DNA from 3 places in the Thermoanaerobacter ethanolicus JW 200 genome. Region 3 is predicted to be linked to each of the others. Evidence: riboswitches for the same ligand, from Rfam matches in the RefSeq annotation. Region 3 holds a riboswitch; each other region holds the start of a gene.

Region 1 (6,996 bases), 950 kb from region 3:
TGAAGTAGATGTTCATATAAGTACGCAAGCAAATAATGTGAATTATAAAAGTGCTCTGTTTTGGCATAATTTAGGTGCAAAAAGAATAATTTTGGCAAGGGAACTATCTTTAAAAGAGATAAAAGAGATAAGAGAGAAGACACCAAAAACTTTAGAATTAGAGGCATTTGTCCACGGGGCTATGTGCATTTCTTACTCAGGAAGGTGCCTTTTAAGCAATTACCTTACAGGAAGAGATTCTAATAAAGGTGAATGTGCACAACCTTGCCGGTGGAAATATTATCTTGTAGAAGAAAAAAGGCCAGGAGAGTATATGCCCATTTTCGAAGATGAAAGGGGCACATATATTATGAATTCTAAAGACCTATGCATGATAGAGTACATTCCAGAACTTGTTGAGGCTGGAGTTACAAGTTTTAAAATTGAGGGAAGAAACAAAAGTGCCTACTATGTTGCTGTAGTGACACGGGCTTACAGAAAGGCGATTGACGATTACCTTGAAAAAGGAAAAGATTATGTTTTTGACAAAAAACTTCTTGAAGAGGTTTCTAAAGCAAGTCACAGAGGATTTACCACAGGGTTTTATTTTGGCAAACCAGGTCCTGATGCTCAAAATTATGAGTCTTCAAAATATATACGGACTCATGATTTTGTAGGAATTGTTAAAGATTATGACCCAAATACAGGAATTGCTGTTGTAGAGCAAAGAAATAGGATGTTTGTGGGAGATAAAATTGAGATTATGGGTCCTAAAGTAGAGTTTGAGCAGCAAATTGAAAAAATGTGGGATGAAGAAGGAAATGAGATTGAAGTAGCTCCCCATCCTCAAATGATAGTGAAAATTCCTGTAAAGTATCCTGTAGAAGAATTTTTTATACTGCGTCGAGAAATTAAAAATTAGGTTAAAACTTGCTCCTTTTGGGAATACTTTTTCCTGAAAGGAGCAAAGTTTTATGGAAAATAGAAATTATAGGATTGTTTTTTTGAGGGTAGTTTTGTCAATTTTAACGTTAACATTGATTTTTAGGCTTTTTTACATTCAGGTAATCAAAGGAGATTTTTATTCTCAAAAAGCAGTGGAACAAAAAATTAGAAGCTTTAAAATTTTGGAGAGAAGAGGAGAAATATACGACAGGAATATGATTCCTTTTACTGATAGAGAATATAAAGAATATATATTTGCGATACCTAAAATGTTAACTGACAAAGAAAAAGCCGCTAAGGTTATAAGTGAAATTGCCGCAGTAAACTGTGAGGATGTGTTAAAATCCTTAAAAAGTGCAAAAGATTATGTGGAATATGAAGTTAAATTTAACTCAAACAACAAATTACCTATAGGCATTTTTAAGTTAGCTTTGCCTCAAAGGTATTCGCAAAATTCTTTAGCAAGACATGTAATAGGGTATGTAGGAGAGAAAAAGATGGGTTTAGAAGATACTTTTAATGAAATTTTAAATAGCAAAAGGGAAGATAGCATTGCAGTGTTTACTGATGGGAATAATACTGATTATATAAAAGGGTTAGGAGTAAGGTTAAAAACTTCTGGAAAAGAAGTTTTGGGGGTAAAAACTACTCTTGATTATCACATACAAAAGTCAGTAGAAGATGCTCTTGACAAGAATATGGTAGATGGAGCAGCAGTGGTATTAGATATAAAAACAGGTGATATACTTGCAATGGCAAGTAGGCCTAATTTTGACCAAAATAATATTCAAGCTTATTTAAATAGCTCTAACGAAGAATTTATAAACAAAGCTGTCTCAATGTATCCACCTGGCTCTATTTTTAAAATTGTAATAGCTGCTGCAGCGTTAGAATATAATAAAGTGAATTTACAGGATACTTTTTATTGCAGTGGTAGTTATGATATAAATGGAATAGTATTTCACGATTACAAAGGAGAAAGTCATGGAGTAATAAACATGGTAAAAGGTTTTGCAGTTTCCTGCAATACTACTTTTATAAAGATTGGGCAAATAACAGGGGCCAAAAATATTTTGGAGATGGCGAGAAAATTTGGAATAGAAAGTGATGATGGTCTGCCAATACCTGAGCAAATAGGGAGATTGCCTAAATTGTCTGATACTTATGGAGCAGGTATTGGGAATTTGTCAATAGGGCAAGGAGATGTGCTGATGACGCCTCTTCAAGCAGCTGATATCGCAGCGACAATAGCTAATAACGGTGTTAGGAATGTTCCACGTTTAGTGACTGCAATAGTTGATGAAGAAGGGAAAGAAATTGAAAAATTGTCTCAGAAAAAGTCTTACAGAGTGATAAGCGAAAAAACAGCCAAAATTTTAAAAGGAATGATGAGAGAAGTGGTTATTGACCAAGAAGGGACAGGAAAAAGGGCTGAGACTACCTATGGCAGTGCTGGTAAAACAGGTTCTGCTGAAGTTAGCAAGGAGCTAAATATATATCATGCTTGGTTTACAGGTTTTGTTCCTTTTGATAAGCCTAAATATGCAATTTCGATTTTTGTAAAAAATGGAGATACTGGAGGAACTAAAGCTGCCCCTCTTTTTAAAGAAATAGCGGAGGAAATAATGAAATATTGATGTACGTGCACCATTTTGTATAAACCTCATATAATAGATGTGTAATGTTGAAAAAAGGGGTGGCGGCAATGTGGGAAGTTGTTGTTGCAATTTTGGCATCAATTGTAAAGGAAATCTTAAATCTTGGTTACTTGACAAACACCAACTCTTTTCCCAATCCACTTACTCCAGAAGAGGAAAAAAAATATTTAGAAGCTTATAGAAACGGTGATGAGGAAGCGAGGAATATTTTAATAGAGAGGAACTTGAGATTGGTAGCCCATGTAGTAAAAAAATACAGTGGAACTGGTAAAGATATAGACGACTTGATATCTATTGGAACAATAGGGCTTATAAAAGCAATTTCTACTTTTGATTCCTCTAAAGGTACACATCTTGCCACATATGCAGCTAGATGTATAGAAAATGAAATACTTATGTCTATACGAGCGGAAAAAAAGATGAAAGGAGAGATTTTTTTACAGGATCCTATTGGTGTTGATAAAGAGGGCAATGAGATATCTTTGATGGATGTACTTGGCACAGAGGAAGATGAAATATCAGAGCAAGTGGAGAAAAAACTTCAAATTAAAAAGTTGTACAGTAAAATGAACAGCGTTTTAAAAAATAGAGAACGGTTAATTATAGAAATGAGGTATGGTCTGTACAATGGGAAAGTGAGGACTCAAAGAGAAATAGCAAAGATGCTTGGTATATCTCGTTCCTATGTCTCAAGGATTGAAAAGAAGGCTTTAAATAAGCTTTTTAAAGAGCTTTCCATGTAAAACTGTTTGTATTGACAGTTTATTTTTTTTTATTATATAATTTTAACAAAATGAGGTGAACATATGTATGAAAAGTTGATTCCTGATATGATAGTGGAAAATATTTATCAAATTGATTTGGATTTTTTAAAAGAAAAAGGAATTACTAGTCTTGTCTTAGATATTGACAACACATTGGTACCTCAAAAATCAAAATTTCCTGATAAACAAACTATCGAATGGTTGGAAAAAATGAAAGAAGAAGGATTTAAAATTTGCCTTATTTCAAATAACACTAAAAGGCGAGTGAATGAATTTAAAGAAAAAGTTGGTGTACCTGGAATAGCTTGGGCTATTAAACCGAGAAAAGGAGCTTTTAAAAAGGCTTTAAAGATTTTAGATGCTAAGCCTAATGAGACTGCTTTGATAGGAGACCAAATATTTACTGATATTTTTGGGGGAAAAAGAGCAGGCTTATATACTATTTTAGTAAAGCCTTTATCGAAAGAGGAATTAGGATGGACTAAGCTTATGAGAAGGGCGGAAAGACATGTACTTAAAAGGATTGAGAGATATGGAGATTAATTCAAGTACTAAATTGTATGGTCTTATAGGTCATCCTGTAGAACATAGTTTATCCCCTTTAATACATAACTACGCTTTTAAGTCTTTAAATTTAAATTGTGTCTACACTGCTTTTGACGTTTTGCCAGAAAAACTTGAAGATGCAGTAAAAGGAGCCAAAGCTTTAGGAATAAAAGGATTTAATGTGACTGTACCTCATAAAGAGAAAATAATTAAATACCTAGATGTGGTCTCAGAAGAAGCATTAAAAATTGGCGCAGTCAATACTGTAGTCAATGAAGGAGGAATATTAAAAGGATATAATACGGATGTCTATGGCTTTATAGACTCATTAACAGAAGTAGGAGAAAAAATTGAAGGGAGGAAAGCTGTTGTTTTAGGAGCTGGTGGGGCTTCTAAGGCAGTTTGTGTCGCTCTTGCTCTAAAAGGGATAGATTCGATAATAATTGCCAATAGAAGTGTTGAAAGAGCAAAAGATTTGTCAGAATATATTAAAAGGGAATTTAAGGTTCAGTGCGATTACTGTAGTATAAATGAAGTAGAAGAAATACCAGAAATAGCCATGCTTGTTAATACTACAAGCATGGGAATGTATCCAAATGTGGAAGATTCACCTGTTAGCGAAAGAGTGGTTTCAAAAGCTAAATTTGTATATGACCTTATTTACAACCCTTTTGAAACTACTTTTTTAAAACATGCGAAAAAGAATGGAATAAAGTATTCTAATGGACTTTTTATGCTACTTAATCAAGCTAATTATTCTTTCAAGTTGTGGACAGGGGAATTTTTCGACAAAAATTTGGTATACATGTATTTAAAAGAAGGAATTACGCATAATTTGTAGAATATTTTATAAAGAGTAGATGAAGTGAGGCTATATGTGGGCACTTTATGCCTCACGGATACAGTAGTGCAACCGGCTTATGTCGGCTTTATTATTTTTGGAGGTATATTTTATGGCCAAAAAAAAGCTAGGAGAGCTTTTAGTTGAGGTAGGGCTTATAACAGAAGAACAACTAAAGCACGCAATAGAAGTTCAGAGCAAAACAGGAGAAAAGTTAGGAAAAGTTCTCATTAAATTGGGGTATGTTACAGAAAGCCAAATACTAGAGGCTTTAGAATTTCAATTAGGTATTCCACATGTAGATTTGCAAAAATACTATATTGACCCAGATGTGGCAAAATTAATTCCCGAAGCTGTTGCTAAAAGACATACTATTATTCCTATAAAAAAAGATGAAGATGGTATATTGGTAGCAATGGCAGACCCTCTGAATATTTTTGCACTAGATGATGTGAGAATCATTACGAAACAAAATGTAAAGCCTTTAATTGCTTCTGAAGGAAGCATCTTAAAAGCCATAGATAGAATTTACGGAAGAGAACAGGCAGAAAAAGCAGTACAGGATTTTAAAAAGGAGTTTCAAAGTGAAAGTCAAGAAGAGCTGCCAGATGAGATTCTTGAAGAAGTACAAAACGCGCCTGCTGTACGCTTTGTAAATTCTATAATTGAGCAGGCAATAAAAAATAAGGCTTCAGATATTCACATTGAACCTACTGAAAAAGACCTTAGAATTCGATTTAGGATAGATGGACAATTAACAGAAGCTATGAGGACTATAAAAAGTACCCATGCCCCTGTTGTGACAAGAGTAAAAATTATGGCTAATATGAACATCGCTGAAAGAAGACTTCCTCAAGATGGCAGATTTGATTTTACTACAGGTGGTAAAAATATTGACATAAGAGTTTCTTCGTTGCCCACTGTTTTTGGAGAGAAATTGGTATTGAGGCTTTTAGACAAGGAAAATTTTATAATGACAAAGGAGCAATTAGGTTTTGAAGAAGAGGATCTGGTGCTCTTTGATAAACTTATCAAAAGGCCTAATGGCATTGTGCTTTTGACTGGTCCTACAGGTAGTGGGAAAACCACCACTCTTTATGCAATGCTGAGAGAGCTTAACAAACCCAATGTTAATATAATAACTGTTGAGGACCCTGTTGAGTATTCCCTTGAGGGAATAAACCAGGTACAAGTTAATGAAAAGGCAGGCCTTACCTTTGCGACTGCTCTTAGGTCAATTTTGAGGCAAGACCCTGATATAATTATGATTGGAGAAATTAGAGATACTGAAACTGCTGAGATAGCTATTCGCTCTGCCATAACAGGGCACTTAGTCCTTTCCACTTTGCATACAAATGATGCGGCGGGAGCGGTGACTAGGCTTATAGATATGGGTATAGAGCCTTATCTTGTGTCTTCTTCTGTAGTAGGGGTTATTGCTCAGAGATTGGCGAGAAAAATATGTGATAACTGTAGAATTTCTTATAAAGCTTCCAAAGGCGAAAAAGAGCTATTGGGAATTTCAGAAAATGAAGACATTACTTTATACAAGGGGAGAGGGTGCCCTGTTTGTAATAAAACAGGCTATAGGGGAAGAATTCCTATATATGAGATAATGACTGTTACTTCTGATATTAGAGAGCTTATAAATGCTAAGGTTTCCTCTGATGTTATTGGAGCTCAGGCTGTAAAAAATGGCATGAAAACTTTACGAGAAAGTGCTAAAAGACTTGTATTACAAGGAAAAACTACAATTGATGAAATGATAAGACTAACTTACGAGGAATGAGGGATATGGATACAAAGGAACTTTTAAAATTAGTAGTTGAAAGAAAAGCTTCAGACTTGCATATAACGGTTGGAGTACCTCCAGTTCTTAGAATTAATGGCTATTTAGAAAAATTAGAAGGGGAGCCTTTTACCCCTGGGCAGACTGAAGAAATAGTTAAGGATTTATTGACAAGTGAGCAATTGAAAAAGTTAGAACAAAATGGAGATATTGATTTGTCCTATTCAGTTACAGGATTAGGAAGGTTTAGAATAAATGTATACAAACAAAGGGGAAGTTATAGCCTTGCAATAAGGTCTGTAGCTTTGAGAATACCTACAATAGAGGAATTGGGACTTCCTCCAATGCTTAAAGACTTAGCTTTAAAGGCAAGAGGGCTTATATTGGTAACAGGACCTACTGGCAGTGGTAAATCTACTACACTGGCTGCGATGGTGGATTGGATAAACTCTAAAAGGACTTGTCATATTCTCA
Region 2 (6,996 bases), 1.3 Mb from region 3:
TCCACTGTGTACATTTTACTATGTATTGCCGCCATTATCTCATCTAAAATTAAAATATCGCACTTTTTGTTTTGGAGGACATCTACAACAAATTCATAGGCTTTCTTCATATCTTCAGCAAGAATCTTCTTTTCCTCTTCATTTAAACTCCAAAAAAACTTTTCTGTTGATTGAAACCTAAAAACCTTGAAATTTTCAATATTCTTAAGTGTATGCAACTCCCCTGTATCCGTGCCTTTCAGAAATTGTACCATATAAACTTTAAAGCCTCTTCCCACCGCTCTTATGCCAAGTCCAATAGAAGCCGTCGTCTTTCCTTTGCCATCTCCAGTATAAACTTGTATAAGTCCTCTCTCCAAAACTCATTCCCCCTTGTGTCCTCTGTTATTTCCATTCTAACTCTTTTGTAATTCTTTTTCAACCACTTCCATTCTCGTAATAGAAACCTCATAAGCGACCTTTGTAACCACTTCATCGCCCAGTTTTTTTTGGTATTCCCTACTCTGTACTCTTCCCCATAAACGTATACGATCTCCTATTTCTAACTTTTCAGAAAACCTTGCATTTCTTCCCCACGCTATGACAGGTATGTAATCAGATTTGTTATAAGGCCTATTTACCGCAATTAATAAATCAGTTATCTCTCTCCCAAAAGGAGTAGTTCTATAAACAGGTTTTTTACAAATAAAGCCGTCCAAAAAAATTTCATTTGGATTTTTTACTACTTCCTCCTCAGGTATCGTCATTATGTCCCGGGCAAATATGGTCAAAATTAATTTATTTTTCCCTTCTTCTGGAGATTTCCTATTATAAGACCTCAATTGCCCTTCAATCTTTACCCTTGTGCCTACCTGTAAATTCATACCTTCAAACAGGCGGTTAGAAATAGTAACCGGAAGATAATCCTTTGTTTCACTCAATCTTGGCACTTCCAAAATAAAATTAAAAAATTCTTCGCCATATAGTTCATGACTGTACTCTAAATCAGTAAAAATTTTTCCTACAACTACAACTACGTTGTTCTCCAAAAAGTTGCCTGCCATGTGTTCACTCTCCCCTTCCCCTTATGTGTCCTTCTAAAAATATATATTAAAATTGGAAAGCATTTATGACAGGTGGCAAAAGTAATCGTTAAAATTATCTTCAAAAAATTTATCACCGCCCACTATTCTCAAAGGTTTTAACCACATTTTGTATATCTTTAATTTCATATCCTAAAATTAATAATAAAGTTATTACAAATAATGAGTTATATATATTATACTGTCCAGGAACTTTTATTTCAACAGGTATTTCCATTGGCTCTATCAATTTGCCCTTTAAATTAAAAAAAGTCCTTTGTACGCAATAATTAAATTCATAACCTTCATCTTCATAAGATATTGAAGAAGCAGTAATGGAAGATTTTGGATTTAAACCGCATGTTATAAGGGTAGAATTTATTCCCTGTGCAAAGAGTTTATTTGATAGCTCATCATCTGCATTTGTTATTATAATACCGCTCGGAAAATTATAAATATAATTTTTTAACTTGTGAAAATCCTCATCACATAGAATATCAGAGATAATTAAAATATCTGCTCTCTCTTTATAATTCTTTAACTCTTCTATCACAATTTCTTTAGAATGTACACAGTAGGATAAAAATTTTATAATAGAACTTTTTTCTGAACTTCCTCCTACAAATATATGTACCATATAATCAGCTCCTATTTTTAATGCTATTCTTATTCTTTTACAAAAGTAAAATTTTATAATGTAAAATATATGCAATATAGGAAGGCTTCTGCCTTCCTATATTGCAAACCAGTGGTGTCCTATCACATTTGTAATTGTCCTTGTCCATATCCACCAAGAAGTTGAAGTAGCTGGATTGAAGAAGTATAGGGCTCCTCCTGTTGGGTCCCATCCGGCTAAAGCTGCATCTGCTGCTTTAAAAGCTGTAAGGTCAGGTTCGTGATTGAAAAATTCACCATTCGTTACAGACTCAAAAGCATCTGGCTGATATATAACTCCTGCTACAGTATTTGGGAAAATACCGCTTTTTACTCTATTCAAAATCACCGCACCTACAGCGACCTGACCCTCAAAGCTTTCTCCACGAGCTTCAGCATAAATCATTTTTGCGATTAAATATCTGTCAACAAGATAATTGTAATAAGCACTATTTTCATCTACTGGCACCACTAATTTTTCACCAGGATATATCAAATCGCTCCAATTCCCATTTGCCTGTTTTATGTTATTTACATCACTACCATACCATTTCGCTATTAAATACAATGATTCACCTTTTGAAACAACGTGGATTTTGTCGTAAGCGTATGCCGAAGTAATTCCTCCAAATAGCATTATAAATATCATTAAATATGCTACAGCAATTTTCAAAATTTTATTCTTCATCATGAGTTTCCTCCTTTCTATTGTTGCGCAATAGCAGGAGTTAATTCGATTACAATTATAAACTCTCGCATCAATATTGTCATCCTTTGTATTTCCCGATAATTCTCCGTTAATTAAAAATATCTCCAGAATGATATATTATAGTGGTATATTCTTAGATATACTAATCTATGGATGATTCCCATTTTTCCCAAAATTATCACCCAACATAATTTCAAATATTTCTACTATTCCTTTTTCTTTTAACTCATTATACTTCATAGCAATAAACTCATAAAAATCATATTTGTCTATTTCCCTTTCAATTTCAGAGGAAATGATTAAAAATTTATCAAAATTTATCGTTTTACTTTTCCCTACATTAAAATAAACGGAGGGCAACAGAGTAAGATCAATTTTTAAAAAATTTCTCTTCGTTTCGTAATTCATTAAAAAAGCTTTAGAACAAAGCAATTGAATGATAGATTTTAATTCTCCAATATTTCCCTCATACTGCAAAGACAAAAGTAAAGAAATTAACTCTGGATGTACAATAATATTTAAGTTTAGCCGTTTGGCTTCTTCTTTAAAAAGGTAAACAATTATCTCAATTTTCTCGTTTAGAGGCCTTCCCTCAAAAGATGGCAGTTGGATGATAACTGGTATTCGTCTCATAAAAGTTTTTAAAAGAAAAGAATCAGGTTTTTCTGTAGTAGCTGCTATAATCATTAAGTTAGCCGTTCTTTCAACAGTATCTCCTAATCTCCGATATACTCCTTTGTCAATAAGATAAAATAACATTTCTTGGCCTTCTGGAGGTAATCTGTGAACCTCGTCAAGGAATAATATCCCTTTATCAGCTTTTTCGACTAAACCTATCTTATCTACATCAGCTCCAGTATAGGCTCCTTTAACATGTCCAAACAAATGAGACATAAGAAGTTGAGGATTGTTATAGTAATCCGCACAGTTTAATACTTCAAGAGGTCCTACCCTACCATTTTGAAGACTGAATTTGTACATCATCTCTGCGAAAAAAGATTTACCAGAGCCAGGCGGTCCTATGATAAGAGTGTGGAGCCCATAAGGAGGATATAATACAGCTGCTTTGGCCTGTTCTATTTGTCCTTTGAGGCTGCCATCATGTCCTATTATATTTTCAAAAGCACATTCTTTTTCTTTCCTTAAGTTTAAAAAATCAATTAAGTCTTTTAGAAGCATTTCTTCCTTAACCTTATTCCCTAAAAAATAAGCTAATCTATTTTTTTCAATATAATACACAGGTTTTGAAATAATTTTAACTATTTTCCCTTCTCTTACAAGATGATTTAAAATAAAAGACACATTTGGTCGAGCCATTTTTAGCAATTGTGCTACTTCTTCTGTAGTGATTCCACCTTTTCTACTTATCAAAAAATTTTGAATATCAAATTCTTTACTTTTTTCTACAATAATATTATAAATTTTTTCCTTATTAGTCATATAAAACACCACCTTAATTAATAAACCTCCTACCAAAAGGCAGGAGGTTATATATAAATGTTGGTAGCCCGGCTATCATAGCAAAACTGTTGCATTAGACCCGTAGCTTTGCGTCCCCGCCTTTCGACGAGTTTGCCTTTTTCAACAAAAATTTATCTAATTTTCCTATATTACTATTTCGACATAAATATGAATTTTCCTTCTATTTTTAAAAAAGATTTTTTCTACATAATTCGTTAAATTTATACTAATTTCTAAATGTATGTGTTTTATGCATTCTTTTGTGTATCAAAAATGTGTATAAAAAATTATACACATTAAAAACTTTTATTAATTTTGTCTATATACAGTAAATTGGCATAAAAATTGCTTGAGTTTTATTATAGAAAATAAATCTTACAGAAAGGAGATGATGAATAGAAGAAAGAAACAGTTTCACTTAGCGACTAGAAGGGCTGACTTAAATTTTAAAAAATATTAAATTTTTAAGGAGGTAAGAAAAAATGAAGAACCGACAAACATTAAAAGCTTTACTGGCTTTTGTGTTAATTGTAGCTTTAATGTCGCTAAGTGGAGTATTAGTCCAAGCTCAGCCCAACTTAACAAACTTATCTGGCGACTCTCCAACAAAAAATTACTCGCCTCAAATTCAAAAAGTTTTGATGCAAGATTCTAACAAAAACAAAATCTTTGATAACTTGGAAGCAAAGCTTACTGATAAGCCTGACAGTGCGGAATTCCCTGTCATAATAACCTTCAACAAAAACATAGATGATAACGAACTATTAAATATTTCTAAATCCATTGGAAAGTTTAATATAAAGCATAAATACAAAATTATTCCAGGAGTTGCTGCTACTTTAACTAAAGGACAAATAAACGCTTTGTCAAAATTAGATATAGTAAAGCAAATTGAGTATGACGAGCCTGTATATGCGACATTAGACACTGCAACAAAATGGTTTGGCGTTACAAAAGCGAGAAGTGACTTTGGCGTAACTGGAGACAAAGATGGTAATCCTTCCTCTTACTCCAAGAATGATATAGTAATAGCAGTTATTGATACAGGTATTGATGGATCCCATGTTGACCTTGCTGGTGGCAAAATAATAGGATGGCAAGATTTTGTAAACGGTAAAACTACCCCTTACGATGATAATGGACATGGAACTCATGTAGCAAGCATTGCGGCAGGCACTGGGACAGGGAACAACCTTTATACAGGTGTTGCTCCTGGTGCAGCTTTGGTAGGAATAAAAGTACTCGATTCAAATGGAAGCGGAAGTATGAGCACTGTAACGGCAGGAATTGATTGGGCTGTTCAAAACAAAGATGTATACGGAATCAAAGTTATAAATTTAAGCCTCGGCACTTCTACAAGTTCTGATGGAACTGACTCTACCTCATTAGCAGTAAACAGCGCCGTAGATAGCGGAATTGTAGTAGTAGTTGCAGCTGGAAATTCAGGCCCTGCAAGGTACACCATAGGATCACCTGGTGCAGCAGAAAAAGCCATAACCGTTGCAGCAATGGCGGATGTAGGAGAACTTGGATTCAACCTTGCAAGCTTCTCCAGCCGTGGTCCCACAGCTGACGGAAGGATAAAACCTGACATTGCAGCACCCGGATACAATATAACTGCCGCAAAAGCAAACTCTATAAATGGTTATGTGACATACAGTGGCACAAGCATGGCAACACCTTTTGTAGCAGGTACAGTAGCCCTTATGCTCAATGCAAATATAAGCCTTGCACCACTTGATGTAAAAAATATAATAATGACTACTGCAAAAAGTTGGGGTCCTCCAAGCAAAAACATTGACTATGGTGTAGGAAGATTGGATGCATATGAAGCAATTAAAACAGCTGGAAATTTCACAGGAACTAATATATCTGTGCCAAACCATTATTATGCTAAAGATTCACTCCCTGGGTCTCGTTACAGTGACATTTGGACATTTAACGTGACAGACACATCATATCCTATTGCAATAACTTTCATAATACCTGATTGGGCAAACTATAACCCTGATTTCGATATATACCTCTATGACCCCACCGGTACTCTTGTTAAAAGTTCAACTGGAACACAAAGGCAGGAAACAATAACATATATTCCAACACAAACGGGAACCTATTATATCAAAGTATATTCATATAGAGGCAGTGGAAATTATTACTTTGATTTAAGTACGGGCGGCGGTTCACTCACCCTTTCAAATAACGATATATAAAAATTAAAGAAGTATGGTGCCGATTGGCTCCATACTTCTTTAATTTTTGCGACTTTCTACTTTATTTTCTCCTTTTTCAAGTAAAATTTTTTCGTCAAAGCAGTAGATTTCTATAGGCTCTCCTTCTAATAGTGCAAACACAACACTTTCTTTGGTTAATTTGACATTTATTTTTCTACCTTTGTATCTCACATTAAAAGAGAGCAAATTCCATTCTTTTGGCAATCTCGGCTCAAAATGCAGTTCATTTGTATAAACCCTCATTCCACCAAAACCATTCACAACTGCGCTCCATGTTCCCGCCATAGAAGCAGCATGAATTCCGTCCTTAGCATTGTCATTGTAGTCGTCCAAATCCATTCTTGCAGTCATCATAAAGTATTTATAAGCTTTGTCAGTATATCCTATTTCATTGGCTAGTATGCTAAATATAGCTGGCGACAAGGAGGAGTCGTGAGTGGTAATAGGTTCATAATAATCGTAATTCTTTTTAAGTTCATCTTTAGTAAATTTTTCTCTCTGTAAAAACATCAAAAGCAACACATCAGGCTGTTTACATATTTGATATCTATAAATATTTAGGTAATGCCAGTGCAACAAAAGTGGAAATTGATCTTGTGGTATTTCATCCCCTGTTATCCTTTCTTTATACAAAAAGCTGTCATCCTGTGGTATAATATCAAGTTCTTTTGAATAAGGAAGGTACATATTGTCAGCAGCTTTTTTCCACGCATTAATTTCTTGATCTTTTAGATTTAACTTAGAAGCAATTTTTTGGTATTTCTCAGGCACTTCTTTTTTCATTTTATTTGAAATATCATAAGCGTATTCCAAATTCATCTTTGCCATGTAATTAGTATAGGCGTTATTATCAACCAATGCAGTGTACTCATCTGGA
Region 3 (6,996 bases):
TAAAATTATGTGAGAGAGGCCAGAAATGATTTTTGGCAATGAGCATAAAACCGTTGGGAGAAGAGTGGTACAATGCTTATTATGTCCAAAATCTCTCTGGCCCTCTCTCTTTGTGAGTCAGTCTCAGATAACTTTATGTAAGGGTTTATTTGCCTTAATCCGTATATGATAAAACTTAAATTATTCATTATCCTTTTGGTGTAAAAATATATATGCTGTCTTGAAAATAGTATGGTAGGGAAGTTTCTTTTTAACCCACTTATGAAAGAACTGAGAGTTTTTTCTCTTGTAAGTGTCTCTTTTAAAGACTTTACAATCATATTGAAAGAATACTGAAAATGAGGAATACAGAAATCAGGAAGGTAGGAAAGAGTCCTTTTACACACAGGGCATATGTATCTTCTTATAGCTATTTTTATACAATTGGATCCGTCTAAATAGTAACGGTAATAAAACCCGTGCTTTTTTAGTTTTACTTTACACTTGCAATCGGGATAAGGACATCTATCTGGTGGGGCAGGAAAATTGTAATCTTTACCTTTATGTAAATATCCTTCAATGTTATCAACATGGAAAATTATTTGCATAAGTAACCTCTCCAATTAAAATTAATGCTAAAGGAATCTGAAAAAATTTTTTTAAATTCCTTTAGCATTAATTTTATCACAAGATTATTTAATCTGAAAAATTTTATCGGTTTTGGGCTAAATTAATTTGAAAAATGACAACAGGGATTTTTCTACCACTACAATTAATCAAAAGTGGGTTACTGATATAACATATATTTATACTGTTAAGGACAAATGGTGTTACCTTGCGACAGTAATAGATCTTTATACCAAGAAAGTCATTGGCTATGCGTTTTCTAAAACGATGGATACAGAGCTTGCTATTCGTGCTGTAGAAAATGCCTATAATGCTCAAAAGCCACAGGAGGAGCTTATACTCCATAGTGATTTAGGTTCACAGTATACAAGCACCAAATTTCAAGAATATATATTATCCAAAGGCAACATAAAACACTCATTTAGTCACAAAGGATGCCCTTATGATAATGCATGTATAGAATCTTTTCATGCTTCTTTAAAAAAAAGAAGAAGTAAATTTAGCTACTTACCATGATTTTGATACTGCCAGACTTGCCATATTTGAGTATATTGAATCTTGGTATAATAGAAAGAGACTACATAGTAGTATAGGGTATATGACTCCGCAACAATTTGAGGATTTAATTAAAAAGTCAGCATAAAAATTTCGAGTTTTTGTGTCTACTATATTGACATAAATCCAATTCATTTGAGATATAGTTTTAGGAACATTGGAAAACAATGCTATAAACTTATTAATAAGTAAATTGACGATTAAAAATTCTGATTTTTTAAAATTTTTTTATTTGTGAAGAAGGAAAAACGATTTTTTTGTCGAATACGGTATTTTAGTGAGTAATAATGTAAAAATAAAACTTTTACTAACGAAGTATATGCCACTGCTTTGCTGTGTAGAAGTTATAATTTAAAAATATCTAAAAGATTTTAAAATAACTTCTAAAGAATGTAAATACATACTAAATATATTAAATAATATATTGAAAAAGGCAAGGGCGCAAAGCCACAGGTCTACAGTATGCAAATACTATGACGGCTGGGTTGCCAATTTGTAAATTTAAGTTTAAAACAGGCAATCCGAACAATTGCCTGTTTTGGTATATTAGGTTTCTATTTTTTAAGATAAGCGATAGTATAAAAAGTTATATGTAAAACATATGTTCATATGAATGATTTCCACCCTTTAGCAAAATTATAAAATGAGCCATTGAAATTTTACTAAACCTGGAATGAACGAGTTCTCAACCTTGACAGAAATTCAGGCGAAGATTTAAGAAGGTTTTCAAGAGAATAAAAATGAAAGTCCCAAAAATCAAGGTAGCAACAAGATAAAGACTACTTTAAGAGTAAAAACTTTTAACGGCACCCTAATAAGGGAGGTAAAAAAATGAAAAAAGTACTTATTGTTGATGATGCAACTTTTATGAGAATGATACTAAAAACTTTACTTAAAAAAAATGGATTTGAAGTGGTCGGAGAAGCTGAAAACGGTGTTGTTGCAATTGAAAAATATAAAGAATTGAAACCTGATATAGTAACAATGGACATTACAATGCCTGAAATGGATGGGGTGCAAGCATTAAAAGAAATAAGGGCTTTTGACCCTAATGCAAAAGTTGTTATGATTTCAGCTCTAGGACAGGAATTATATGTTAAGGAGGCTGTTATGTTTGGCGCAAAAGGTTTTATTGTAAAACCATTTAAAGAAGACTATGTTATTCAAACTTTGAGTAAATTATAACTTTAGGGGTACGTAAGGATAAAAAATATTTTTAGAAGGAGGTAACAATTTGAACGAGCTATTAGATATTCAATATGTTGTATATGAATTGGACAACGAAAGGTATGCATTAAAAATTAGCGATATTTATGAAATCATAAAAATGCAGAAAATTACTGTAGTTCATAACAGTAAACCATTTTTAGAAGGAGTCATAAATCTGCGTGGCAAAATTGTCCCTGTTGTTAATTTACATAAAAGATTTGGACTTAACAATTATTCGACTACTAAATCAACTCGTATAGTTGTATTAAAAAGCAGAGATGAAATGGTTGGCATAATAGTTGATAGAGTAAACCAAGTTATCAAATTTTCAGACGTTCAACCACCTCCTGAAATGGTTGCTGGAATTGATGGTAGCTATTTTGAAGGTATAGGAATTACTGATAGTGGTGTTGTTAGTATTTTAAAAATTGACAAGGTTCTTTACGAATAGAAGAAAGGGGGTGTAACATGGCTGGAATATATGATAATCCAGAGATGATAGGGGCATTTCTTGATGAGGTTGAAGAACAATTACAACTTCTCGAAGAAGGCATTTTAGAATTAGAACAAAATGGTGAAACACCAGAAGTAATACAAAAAATATTCCGAGTAGCCCATACACTCAAAGGTTCTTCATCAGCAATAGGGTTTGAAAAAATGAAGATTTTGACTCATGAAATGGAAAATGTATTAGATAAAATACGAAACCATCGCCTTAAAGCCACAAAACCAGTCATAAATATTCTTTTTCAATGCTTGGATAATTTGAGATTGCTAAAAAGAGACTTCTTATCTGACAGAAATGACATTAAAACAGATATATCTTCTGTTTTAGGTGAGTTAAATAAAGTACTCTCCGGTGAATATAATCAAAACGAAAATACCACAGAAAAAAAGGATATTATAGTTAAAAATATAGACCAAAGTAATGTAAATACAATATTTGCACTTGACATAAACCAGCAAATACAGATTGAACAAGCAATAAAAGCAGGATTAAATTGCTGGTTATGTGAAGTAAAAATTTCCAATGATAGCCTTATGAAATTGGCCCGTGTTTATTTAATATATAACTATTTTAATGAAATAGGGACTGTAATTGGAACTGAACCAAATATATTAGAAATTCAAGATGATGCCGAAATAAGCAAAGTTTCGTATCTTGTAATAACCCAACTAGATGCGAAGACAATTGAAACGAAAGCACATAATGAGCTGATGGATGTTGATAGTATAAAAGTCTATCCGTATGATACAGACGTGTTACAACATCAACTTGCTATAACAGAAAACAAAAAAGAAGAGCGCAACGACAGTATCTTAAACAAGGATAACGGCATTGAGAGGAAAATTAGTCAAACTGTTCGAGTAGACGTAGAGAAGCTTGAGAAAATGATGAATTTGGTAGGGGAGCTGGTAATTGAGCAAACAAGAATTGCTCAAGTTGGAAATGCATTACATAACCGATATACCTCAGATAATACGGTTGAAGAACTTTTGGAAATATCAAATCATGTTTCAAGAATAATTAGTGAGCTTCAAGAGGACGTCATGAAAACTCGGATGTTGCCAATTCAGCAATTGTTTAACCGTTTCCCACGCATGGTGAGAGATTTGTCTGAATCTTTAAACAAGGAAGTTGAATTGATTCTTGAGGGTGGAGAAACGGAAATGGATAGATCAATTATAGAAGATATAACTGATCCTTTAATCCACCTTATTAGAAATGCTATTGATCATGGAATTGAAACGCCAGAAAAGCGAGTAAAGGCTGGAAAAACTTCAAAAGGTGTTTTACGCATTAGTGCTTTTCACCAAGAAAATCATGTTGTGATTACAGTGGAAGATGATGGCCGTGGAATTGATTTAAAAAAAGTGAAAGAAACTGCTACAAAGAAGCAAATTCTTACAGCACAAGAAGCTGAATCTTTGTCTGAACATGAAATTATTAATCTTATTTTCTATACAGGTTTTTCAACTTCTCAAACGGTCACGGATATTTCAGGTCGTGGAGTAGGAATGGATATAGTACGAAGTCGTATAGACAAGTTAAATGGAATTATTGATATAGAGACAAAACAGGGAGAAGGTACAAAATTTATACTCAAGCTGCCTCTTACCTTAGCTATACTTACAGGGTTATTGGTCAAGATAAATAGAGAGACTTATGCAATTCCTATGAGTAATGTACTTGAAATAGTTCGAAAACCTGAAGACGAAATTGAATATGTAAAAGGGCAAGCGGTGGCTGTAATTAGGGGAAAAGTTCTGCCACTCATATGGCTTCATGATTACTTCAATATTTTGCGACCAGAAAGAAAGAAAAACATCTTTATAGTAGTCTTGGGAGTTGCTGAAAAGCGATTTGGCCTTGTGGTAGATGAATTGGTTGGTAATCAGGAAATTGTTGTTAAACCACTTGGCTCATATGTTGGTAAAGTAGAAGGTTTTTCAGGAGCAACAATTTTAGGTGATGGGAGTGTAGCCTGTATATTAGATGTGGTAGGAATCGCAAAGATGGTGGGCAGCAAAAGAGTTTCCAAGATAGATTTTGAACAGTCAGAAAAATAACATGTATAAAACTTAATAAACAAATAAGGAGGAAATAGTTTATGGGATTCAAAAAAAGTATAGCTATGAAATTCATTGAGAGTTCAGGACTTTCCAAAAATGTGCATATAGCAATAAATTCTGCTAAAGCGTTTGATGAAAAAATGGGATATTTATCTAATATTACGGAACAGATTGCAAAAATAACAATTGAGCAATTTTCTGATATCAAATCTACTAATAGTATGGCAGAAGAATTATCAAATTCAATTGATAGTGTAACAAAAAATGTGGAACAATTAACAAAAGTCATAGAGTACTCAAATAGTTCAATAGGGGAAATAGCTACCAGTGTTCAGCAGGTATCAGGGAACGCAGAGATTACAGCAAGTGCTGTAGAAGAAATATCGGCTTCGATTGAAGAGATGGGGAAATCTATAAAAGGGGTAGCAGGTAATGCAGAAAGTTTAAATGGCTCTGCTGAAGAAGCAGCAGCAGCGATACAAGAGATGATTGCATCTATAAATCAGGTATCAGGGAACGCAGAGATTACAGCAAGTGCTGTAGAAGAAATATCGGCTTCGATTGAAGAGATGGGGAAATCTATAAAAGGGGTAGCAGGTAATGCAGAAAGTTTAAAGGGCTCTGCTGAAGAAGCAGCAGCAGCGATACAAGAGATGATTGCATCTATAAATCAGGTATCAGGGAACGCAGAGATTACAGCAAGTGCTGTAGAAGAAATATCGGCTTCGATTGAAGAGATGGGGAAATCTATAAAAGGGGTAGCAGGTAATGCAGAAAGTTTAAAGGGCTCTGCTGAAGAAGCAGCAGCAGCGATACAAGAGATGATTGCATCTATAAATCAGGTATCAGGGAACGCAGAGATTACAGCAAGTGCTGTAGAAGAAATATCGGCTTCGATTGAAGAGATGGGGAAGTCCATAAAAGGGGTAGCAGGTAATGCAGAAAGTTTAAAGGGCTCTGCTGAAGAAGCAGCAGCAGCGATACAAGAGATGATTGCATCTATAAATCAGGTATCAGGGAACGCAGAGATTACAGCAAGTGCTGTAGAAGAAATATCGGCTTCGATTGAAGAGATGGGGAAATCTATAAAAGGAGTAGCAGGTAATGCAGAACAACTGCAAAACTCAGCATTAGAAACATATGGCATTATTGAAAACATGGTTTCTTCAATAAATCAAGTTGCTAATAATGCTCAAAATATTAATAAACTAAGTGATACGTTGCAAAACGAAGCAAAAATCGGACAAAAAGCAGTAGATGATACTCTTTCTGCAATTAAAGAAATATCATCGGTCATTTCTCATGCGGGAGATGTAATCAATAATCTTGGAAAAAGTTAAGAAAAAATTGGAAGCATTATTGAAGTTATTGACGACATTGCAGAACAGACTAATTTGCTTGCATTAAATGCTGCCATAGAAGCTGCTAGAGCAGGTGAACATGGGAAAGGCTTTGCTGTTGTTGCTGATGAAGTAAGGAAACTTGCTGAAAGGACGGCTGCCGCAACTAAAGAAATTTCTGCACTTATAAGAGGTATTCAAGGCGAAACCGCTCAAGCCATAAAAGCAATTGAGGTAGGAACGGAAAAAGTAGAGTATGGAACAAAGCTGAGTGATGAGATGCGTAAAGTAATTGAAGAGATTATTGGTGGTATTGAAAACATGAATGCGGAAATTCGGCAGATTGCTGTAGCTACAGAGGAACAGAATAAAGGAAGTGCTAAAGTACTGGATTCCATGAAGGTAGTTTCTGAACAGGCAACGCAGATCACGCAGGCAACAAAGGAACAAACTCAAGGAGTTGAAGAAATAATAAAAGGAGTAGCGAGTGCAAGGGAGCAGGTACGTCAGATTAGTACAGCGGTGAAAGAGCAGGCAACCCAAGGGCAAAACATAGTACAAGCAGTAGAGAATGTAACAAATCAAGCAGAACAAGTTGCTTTAGCGACAAAGGAACAAACCCAAGGAGTCGAAGAAATAATAAAAGGAGTAGCGAGTGCAAGGGAGCAAGTACGTCAGATTAGTACAGCGGTGAAAGAGCAGGCAACCCAAG

Evidence for each region. A riboswitch is a leader RNA that binds a small molecule or an ion and turns the genes downstream of it on or off. The one in region 3 is predicted to bind cyclic di-GMP.
Region 1: it holds a riboswitch for cyclic di-GMP, as region 3 does, so the genes downstream of both, gspE (type II secretion system ATPase GspE) here and EB239_RS13445 (response regulator) in region 3, are expected to answer to the same signal.
Region 2: it holds a riboswitch for cyclic di-GMP, as region 3 does, so the genes downstream of both, EB239_RS06715 (sigma 54-interacting transcriptional regulator) here and EB239_RS13445 (response regulator) in region 3, are expected to answer to the same signal.

What each region holds. Positions count from the first base shown of each region.
Region 1 is NZ_CP033580.1:1,757,830-1,764,825, forward strand. Features, by position in the region: gene EB239_RS08740 (peptidase U32 family protein) at 1-901, shown strand, start outside; gene EB239_RS08745 (peptidoglycan D,D-transpeptidase FtsI family protein) at 954-2,561, shown strand; gene sigK (RNA polymerase sporulation sigma factor SigK) at 2,630-3,325, shown strand; gene EB239_RS08755 (YqeG family HAD IIIA-type phosphatase) at 3,389-3,889, shown strand; gene aroE (shikimate dehydrogenase) at 3,879-4,733, shown strand; cyclic di-GMP riboswitch class II at 4,737-4,819, shown strand; gene gspE (type II secretion system ATPase GspE) at 4,846-6,522, shown strand; gene EB239_RS08770 (type IV pilus twitching motility protein PilT) at 6,528-6,996, shown strand, end outside.
Region 2 is NZ_CP033580.1:1,366,908-1,373,903, reverse strand. Features, by position in the region: gene EB239_RS06735 (cob(I)yrinic acid a,c-diamide adenosyltransferase) at 1-359, opposite strand, end outside; gene EB239_RS06730 (single-stranded DNA-binding protein) at 396-1,043, opposite strand; gene EB239_RS06725 (Mur ligase family protein) at 1,156-1,698, opposite strand; gene EB239_RS06720 (cell wall hydrolase) at 1,795-2,403, opposite strand; gene EB239_RS06715 (sigma 54-interacting transcriptional regulator) at 2,572-3,864, opposite strand; cyclic di-GMP riboswitch class I at 3,924-4,011, opposite strand; gene EB239_RS06710 (S8 family serine peptidase) at 4,368-6,098, shown strand; gene EB239_RS06705 (glycoside hydrolase family 65 protein) at 6,138-6,996, opposite strand, start outside.
Region 3 is NZ_CP033580.1:2,705,880-2,712,875, reverse strand. Features, by position in the region: gene EB239_RS13460 (DUF6431 domain-containing protein) at 6-587, opposite strand; partial or broken gene EB239_RS13455 (IS3 family transposase) at 730-1,249, shown strand; cyclic di-GMP riboswitch class I at 1,584-1,654, shown strand; gene EB239_RS13445 (response regulator) at 1,993-2,346, shown strand; gene EB239_RS13440 (chemotaxis protein CheW) at 2,396-2,821, shown strand; gene EB239_RS13435 (chemotaxis protein CheA) at 2,839-4,941, shown strand; gene EB239_RS15395 (methyl-accepting chemotaxis protein) at 4,983-6,284, shown strand; gene EB239_RS15390 (methyl-accepting chemotaxis protein) at 6,291-6,996, shown strand, end outside.